Regions from separate parts of the Bacillus salitolerans genome, predicted to be linked through region 1. Evidence: a T-box and tRNA genes for the amino acid it is inferred to sense, from the RefSeq annotation. Region 1 holds a T-box; the other holds one or more tRNA genes.

Evidence for each region. A T-box is a leader RNA that pairs with one kind of tRNA and senses whether it is charged. The one in region 1 lies ahead of ileS (isoleucine--tRNA ligase), so its partner is inferred to be a tRNA-Ile.
Region 2: it has a tRNA-Ile gene. The T-box ahead of ileS (isoleucine--tRNA ligase) is inferred to sense a tRNA for this amino acid. The anticodon was not compared.

Annotation. Positions count from the first base shown of each region.
Region 1 covers NZ_JBHUEM010000003.1:493,262-497,189, forward strand. Annotated here, with positions in the region: gene ACFSCX_RS04095 (YggT family protein) at 1-236, shown strand, start outside; gene ACFSCX_RS04100 (YlmH family RNA-binding protein) at 327-1,100, shown strand; gene ACFSCX_RS04105 (DivIVA domain-containing protein) at 1,190-1,696, shown strand; T-box leader at 1,751-1,979, shown strand; gene ileS (isoleucine--tRNA ligase) at 2,067-3,928, shown strand, end outside.
Region 2 covers NZ_JBHUEM010000054.1:1,146-5,073, reverse strand. Annotated here, with positions in the region: gene ACFSCX_RS22015 (glucose-1-phosphate adenylyltransferase) at 1-640, opposite strand, end outside; tRNA gene ACFSCX_RS22010 (tRNA-Glu) at 1,498-1,569, opposite strand; tRNA gene ACFSCX_RS22005 (tRNA-Ser) at 1,586-1,676, opposite strand; tRNA gene ACFSCX_RS22000 (tRNA-Asn) at 1,682-1,756, opposite strand; tRNA gene ACFSCX_RS21995 (tRNA-Ile) at 1,776-1,852, opposite strand; tRNA gene ACFSCX_RS21990 (tRNA-Gly) at 1,872-1,945, opposite strand; tRNA gene ACFSCX_RS21985 (tRNA-Gln) at 1,949-2,023, opposite strand; tRNA gene ACFSCX_RS21980 (tRNA-His) at 2,080-2,155, opposite strand; tRNA gene ACFSCX_RS21975 (tRNA-Tyr) at 2,171-2,255, opposite strand; tRNA gene ACFSCX_RS21970 (tRNA-Thr) at 2,289-2,364, opposite strand; tRNA gene ACFSCX_RS21965 (tRNA-Phe) at 2,525-2,600, opposite strand; tRNA gene ACFSCX_RS21960 (tRNA-Asp) at 2,608-2,683, opposite strand; tRNA gene ACFSCX_RS21955 (tRNA-Met) at 2,688-2,764, opposite strand; tRNA gene ACFSCX_RS21950 (tRNA-Ser) at 2,808-2,900, opposite strand; tRNA gene ACFSCX_RS21945 (tRNA-Ile) at 2,911-2,987, opposite strand; tRNA gene ACFSCX_RS21940 (tRNA-Met) at 3,021-3,094, opposite strand; tRNA gene ACFSCX_RS21935 (tRNA-Ala) at 3,210-3,282, opposite strand; tRNA gene ACFSCX_RS21930 (tRNA-Pro) at 3,296-3,372, opposite strand; tRNA gene ACFSCX_RS21925 (tRNA-Arg) at 3,380-3,456, opposite strand; tRNA gene ACFSCX_RS21920 (tRNA-Leu) at 3,461-3,549, opposite strand; tRNA gene ACFSCX_RS21915 (tRNA-Leu) at 3,562-3,646, opposite strand; tRNA gene ACFSCX_RS21910 (tRNA-Val) at 3,677-3,752, opposite strand.

The DNA of each region.
Region 1 (3,928 bases):
TTCAAATTTATTCTTATGCACTAATTATCTACATTCTCCTTTCCTGGTTTCCAAATGCACGTGAATCAGGTTTTGGACAGCTATTAGCTAAAATTTGTGAACCGTACTTAGAGCCATTTAGAAAAATCATTCCACCACTTGGAATGATTGATATTTCACCAATTGTTGCGATTTTTTTATTGAATTTTGCAAGTCGAGGATTAATCTCTCTATTTGATATGCTTGGCTTAATTTAAACGGAAATGGGGATCTTATAGGTCCTCTTTTTATTTGTTAAATTCTAGGGTAATAAGAATCGTTAACACAATATAATTAGGAGCAAATCGATGAATATATATCAACACTTTCGGGTAGAAGAACACTCCTTTATTGATCATGTAATGGAATGGAAGGATGGGGTAATCGCTCAATATAGTCCGAAGTTAACTGACTTTCTTGATCCTAGAGAGCAACAAATATTGAGTAGTGTAATAGGCCAGGACTCAGAAGTTAACTATGTATGCTTTGGTGGAAGTGAGTATGTGGAAAGAAAACGTGCTCTTATTTTTCCAAGCTTTTATGAACCGAGAGAAGAAGATTTCCAAATAGCACTCTATGCAATAAACTACCCACAAAAATTTGTAAAAATAGAGCACCCACAAGTGCTAGGATCCTTAATGGGTATTGGGCTTAAGCGAGGGAAGTTTGGAGACATTTTGATTAAAGATGGAATTGTTCAAGTAGTAATAGCAAGTGAAGTAGCAAACTTTGTCTTGATGAATCTCGAGTCAATTGGAAAAAGTAAGGTATCACTTGAACCTCTGCAGCTAAAAGAAATCATCCAGGTTCAGGAACAGTGGATCGAGGAAATATGTACGGTATCATCATTAAGGCTCGATGTTATTGTTGCTGAAGCGTTTAATCTTTCGAGAACAAAGTCATTGCCATATATTCAGGGTGGTCACACAAAAGTAAATTGGAAACATGTTGAAGAAATCTCATTTGAATGTAAAGAAGGAGATATGATATCAGTACGAGGAAATGGAAGGGTCAAAATTTTACAAATCGAAGGTAAAACAAAACGAGATAAATGGAAATTATTGATTGGTAGAATTAAATGACAAATATTTTCGTTTTTTAGCAGGAATCGATACCATTTTGTCGAAATAAGATTATAATTGTAATATAGACTTTCGTGGAGGTGGCAGGCGTGCCTTTAACACCATTAGATATCCATAATAAAGAATTTTCAAAAGGATTTCGGGGATATGATGAGGATGAAGTTAACGAGTTTCTAGACCAAGTCATAAAAGATTATGAGTTGGTGATTCGTGAGAAAAAAGAATTAGAAGAGCGAGTAACAGAGTTGAAAGAAAAGTTAGGTCATTTTTCAAATATCGAAGATACATTGAATAAATCCATCCTTATTGCTCAAGAGACAGCTGAAGAAGTAAAGAGAAATGCTTCAAAGGAAGCCAAGCTTATTGTTAAAGAAGCTGAAAAAAACGCAGATCGTATTATTAACGAATCTTTATCTAAGGCTAGAAAAATTACAATTGAAATTGATGAGCTTAAGAAGCAATCCAAGGTATTTCGCAATCGTTTCCGTATGCTGATTCAGGCTCAACTAGATATGCTCGAGAACGATGATTGGGATCACTTAATGGAATTAAACAAAGAAATTAAAACACGTGATGTAGAGTTAGATCACGATTAACTCTTGACGAATATCGTTTTATTACATATAATACTTTCACAACAGCCGAATGAAAATTAAGCGATGATAGGGACAGTAATTCTTTTCAATTTCATGTTTTAGCGAGTCGAGGATGGTGTGAGCTCGATACAGGTCGAGAAGAGTGAAGATCACCCTGGAGTTCCATACTGAAACAAAAGTAGGTAGTGGCGAATCATTCACGTTACGAATGCTAAAGTGGACTAATATGTAAGGTTGAAAATAGTCTATAAGGGTGGTACCGCGAGACCTTCTCGTCCCTTTTGGGAGAGAAGGTCTTTTTTTTGTTTTTTCTTTTAGCAATGGCTATATTTGGATATGATGAAAATGAAAAACGATGGAGGAGCAAAACATGGAATATAAAGATACGTTATTAATGCCTCAAACTGATTTCCCGATGAGAGGGAATTTGCCAAACCGTGAGCCAGAAATTCAAGAAAACTGGACAGAAATGAATATCTATGAAAAAGTTCAAGAACGTACGAAGGATAGGCCACTATTTGTATTACATGATGGACCACCGTATGCAAACGGTGATATACATATGGGTCACGCATTAAATAAAATCCTAAAGGATTTTATTGTGCGTTATAAATCAATGAGTGGCTATTGTGCTCCTTATGTACCAGGTTGGGATACACACGGTCTTCCAATTGAAACAGCTTTAACGAAAAATAAAAAGATAAACCGAAAAGAAATGTCTGTAGCTGAATTTAGAAAGCTTTGTGAAGAATATGCCTATGAACAAATTGACCGTCAAAGAGAACAATTTTTACGTTTAGGAGTACGAGGAGACTGGTACAATCCATATATTACGCTAAAACCAGAATATGAGGCTCAGCAAATAAAGGTTTTTGGCGAAATGGCGAAAAAGGGATATATCTATAAAGGATTAAAGCCTGTCTATTGGTCACCATCAAGTGAATCTGCTCTTGCTGAAGCAGAAATAGAATATCAAGATAAACGTTCTCCGTCTATTTATGTTTCATTCGATGTAAAAGACGGTAAAGGTGTATTAAATGGCGGTGAAAAAATTATTATCTGGACAACAACGCCATGGACCATTCCAGCGAACTTAGGAATTTCCTTGCATCCAGATTTAGATTATAGTGTCGTTCTTGTAGATAATGTTAAGTATGTTATTGCTTCAGGTCTATATGAGGAAGTAACGAAAGTGTTAGAATGGAATAATCCTTCGGTTGTTAAAACGGTGAAGGGAATTGAACTAGAACATGTTGTAGCTCAGCACCCATTGTATGATCGTGATTCACTTGTAATGGTTGGTGAGCACGTAACGACAGAATCTGGTACTGGGTGTGTTCATACAGCTCCTGGACACGGAGAAGACGACTTTTTAGTTGGTCAAAAGTACGGACTAGATGTACTTTGCCCGGTTGATGAAAAAGGATATATGACTTCTGAAGCAGAGGGTTTTGAAGGTCTATTCTATGACGAAGCGAATAAACCTATTACTGAAAAACTACAAGAGGTAGGAGCGCTTTTAAAGCTTACATTTATCACGCACTCCTATCCACATGATTGGCGTACTAAAAAGCCAACCATTTTCAGGGCAACAGCCCAATGGTTTGCTTCGATTGAAAACATTCGCGAAGAATTGCTACAAGCTATTCAGGAGACTAAATGGGTTCCAGCTTGGGGAGAAACAAGATTATTTAATATGGTTAGAGACCGAGGAGACTGGTGTATTTCCCGCCAAAGAGCATGGGGAGTTCCGATTCCAGTATTTTATGGTGAAACCGGCGAACCAATCATTACAGATGAAACGATCAATCATGTATCATCATTATTTAGAGAGCACGGCTCAAATATTTGGTTTGAGAGAGAAGCTAAGGATTTACTACCTGAAGGCTTTACACACGAATCTAGTCCAAATCATACATTTACAAAAGAAGTGGATATTATGGATGTCTGGTTTGATTCTGGTTCTTCTCACCAATCCGTTCTTGAAGAACGTGATGATCTGCAGCGTCCAGCGGATTTATATTTAGAAGGCTCTGACCAGTATAGAGGGTGGTTTAATTCATCGTTATCAACTGGTGTAGCAGTAACAGGGAAAGCACCTTACAAAGGTGTCTTAAGTCATGGGTTTGCTCTTGATGGTGATGGTAGGAAAATGAGTAAATCTCTTGGAAATGTGGTTGTTCCAAATAAAGTGATGAGTCAGCTAGGAGCAGATATTCTTCGTCTTTGGGT
Region 2 (3,928 bases), on a different contig from region 1:
CTGGATTACGGTCATCCATCTCAAGATACTCCTTAAGAATAGAGTAAGAAAATATATAGATTCCCATCGAAGCCAAATTGTTTTTGGGAGCCGCTGGCTTTTCTTCAAATTCAATAATTTTCAGCTCATGATTCGTATTCATAATGCCAAACCGACTTGCTTCCTCCCATGGGACTTCGATAACTGAAATGGTGACATCGGCTTCTTTTTCAACATGGTATGAAAGCAACTCCGCATAATCCATTTTGTAAATATGATCGCCTGATAAAATGAGGACATAATCTGGCTCATACTGCTTGATATAATTTAAGTTTTGATAGATAGCACTAGCAGTCCCTGTGTACCATCTCATATTGTTCGATTCTAGATAAGGAGGTAATACAGTAACTCCACCATGCTTGCGATCTAAGTCCCAAGCACTTCCAATTCCGATATATGAATTTAATAGAAGGGGTTGATATTGCGTTAATACTCCAACTGTTTCAATCCCAGAATTTGTACAATTGCTCAGTGAGAAATCAATAATACGATATTTCCCACCAAATGGAACCGCAGGCTTAGCTAAATTCTTAGTGAGTGTACTAAGACGACTTCCCTTACCACCTGCTAAAAGCATGGCAACACATCTTCTCTGAATCATTGCAATAATCTCCCCTCTCGGAAATAAGTAGAAATAGTATTGTATTTAATATGCATAGAGAGATGCATACATGACATAACTGAAAAAAACGAAATATTTAGTTTTCATTAATCATTTTTTGTGCGAAGGTGCGAAATATAATTTGTTTAATAGGAAAGATTCATTCATGTAAAAAACGAAGAAATCCGAGTAATTATAACTATTCAAGTCGGCATTTTTATTTCCTTGTAAAAAAAATCGCGCGAAAGACACTTTCGTATGACAGCTTTTTACAAGAATAGAGGAAGGATATCATATAAAAAAGAATGTAGGCGAAACATGTAGAAGGTCATTACGAGGGGAATGGAAATTTGGTAATTAACGAAAAAAACAAGTCCCATTTTTGCAATAGGAGGCCTTTCTGTGCTAAAAGTCATTACTACTAAACCAAATAAAATACTACTAGAGGGTTACTGAAGGCGTTCAAGTTTATACTATTTCAACTGGCAGTATTTCTCAAAGGGACCACGGGCGAGTTCCAGTATTTGTCAAATGGTTGAAATGTGGTGAAAAATGGTTGAAATAATGTCACGAATGGTTGGAATCAGGTGGGAAAAAGTTGAAATAATGTCTCGAATGGTTGGAATCAGGAAAAAATCGTTGTATTAAGTGCAGATATCTATACTTTTCTTGATTGTTAAGGAGCTGACCCAATCATAATCAATTAGTTATTACTATTTCTCCTTATGTGCTGGTCTGGTTGGAGAACTAAAACATTTTGAATCATGGGCCTGTATCTTATTGAAAGCTTAGATACTACTTTCGGATTATATTACTAAAATAGAAAAAGCTCTGCATATTTGCAGAGCTTTAAGAGATGACCCATACGGGATTCGAACCCGTGTTACCGCCGTGAAAGGGCGGTGTCTTAACCGCTTGACCAATGGGCCGTTATATAAACATTTATGGCGGAGAAGGAGGGATTTGAACCCTCGCGCCGCGTTAACGACCTACACCCTTAGCAGGGGCGCCTCTTCAGCCACTTGAGTACTTCCCCATATTTGGCTCCACCAGTAGGATTCGAACCTACGACCCTTCGGTTAACAGCCGAATGCTCTACCGCTGAGCTATGGTGGAATGATTATAAAAAATTATATGGTGGGCCTAAATGGACTCGAACCATCGACCTCACGCTTATCAGGCGTGCGCTCTAACCAGCTGAGCTATAGGCCCTAAAGTTAGTAAGGTATAATGGAGCGGGTGATGAGAATCGAACTCACGACATCAGCTTGGAAGGCTGAGGTTTTACCATTAAACTACACCCGCATATGGCTGGGCTAGCTGGATTCGAACCAACGCATGACGGAGTCAAAGTCCGTTGCCTTACCGCTTGGCTATAGCCCATTAATCAAAAGACAGTAAAAATTATAGTTTAAAGTTCATTACATGTAAAGTTATAATGGGGCGACCGAAGGGAATCGAACCCTCGAATGTCGGAACCACAATCCGATGCGTTAACCACTTCGCCACGATCGCCATTGTTATATATAATGGTGGAGGGGGACAGATTCGAACTGCCGAACCCAGAGGGAGCGGATTTACAGTCCGCCGCGTTTAGCCACTTCGCTACCCCTCCATATGTTAAAGAAACAAAATAGTTTAAAGTAAATGGTGCCGGCTATAGGATTTGAACCCACGACCTACTGATTACAAGTCAGTTGCTCTACCAACTGAGCTAAGCCGGCGTATATTGGATGTCTTATTAATTGAATAATTGATAGTACTTGTCGTCCCAATTTCAGATAGTTAAAACAAGAAGAGACTCGATTGGTACGCTGACGCATATCCTTCGAAGCCAATTCCGACGTGCTCACCAACTGAGCTATGCCGGCAAATTAATAGAAATGGTGGCTCGGGACGGAATCGAACCGCCGACACAAGGATTTTCAGTCCTTTGCTCTACCGACTGAGCTACCGAGCCATAATAGTGGCGGTCCCGACGGGAATCGAACCCGCGATCTCCTGCGTGACAGGCAGGCATGTTAACCGCTACACCACGGGACCACTTTGGTTGCGGGGGCAGGATTTGAACCTACGACCTTCGGGTTATGAGCCCGACGAGCTACCAGACTGCTCCACCCCGCGACAATAGAAATTATTCAGTTTTCACTGTGCCATTTAAAGAATATGGCGGAGGAAGAGGGATTCGAACCCCCGCGGGCTGTTACACCCCTGTCGGTTTTCAAGACCGATCCCTTCAGCCGGACTTGGGTATTCCTCCGTATAGTAAATGGTGGACCTTGTAGGACTCGAACCTACGACCGGACGGTTATGAGCCGTCTGCTCTAACCAGCTGAGCTAAAGGTCCTTATTTAGCTCTATATAAATCCTTTTTTAAGGATAGCGGCGGAGGGGATCGAACCCCCGACCTCACGGGTATGAACCGTACGCTCTAGCCAGCTGAGCTACACCGCCATATTAGTATTTTTTAAGTTTTTTGAACAGAAGTATAATATATCATATCATCACTTGAGTAGGCAATATGAATTTACTTCCAATTTGCTAATGATAGTTCAATTATAACTTAAAGTGGAGCCTAGCGGGATCGAACCGCTGACCTCCTGCGTGCAAGGCAGGCGCTCTCCCAGCTGAGCTAAGGCCCCATATTATATTTAATGGTCGGGAAGACAGGATTTGAACCTGCGACCCCCTGGTCCCAAACCAGGTGCTCTACCAAGCTGAGCCACTTCCCGAAAATAATGGCGCGCCCGAGAGGAGTCGAACCCCTAACCTTTTGATCCGTAGTCAAACGCTCTATCCAATTGAGCTACGGGCGCTAAATGGTGCCGAGGACCGGAATCGAACCGGTACGGTAGTCACCTACCGCAGGATTTTAAGTCCTGTGCGTCTGCCAGTTCCGCCACCCCGGCGATATAAATATATGGTGCGGATGAAGGGAGTCGAACCCCCACGCCGTAAGGCGCCAGATCCTAAGTCTGGTGCGTCTGCCAATTCCGCCACATCCGCGTACTAAGAAGAAATACTAATTATTATAAATGGTGGAGGATGACGGGATCGAACCGCCGACCCCCTGCTTGTAAGGCAGGTGCTCTCCCAGCTGAGCTAATCCTCCAAAAGTATATGATAAAAACTAGCGACTCTTACTATTATACAAACTTATAAAAAAATAGCAAGAGAAAATCACAAAAAAATATTCCTTCAAAACTAGATAACAGATTTGTATTCAAGAAAGTTTTTGTCCAGCTACGGCTCCTTGCCTCTCGAGGTCGAATAACCTTCATCTATCAA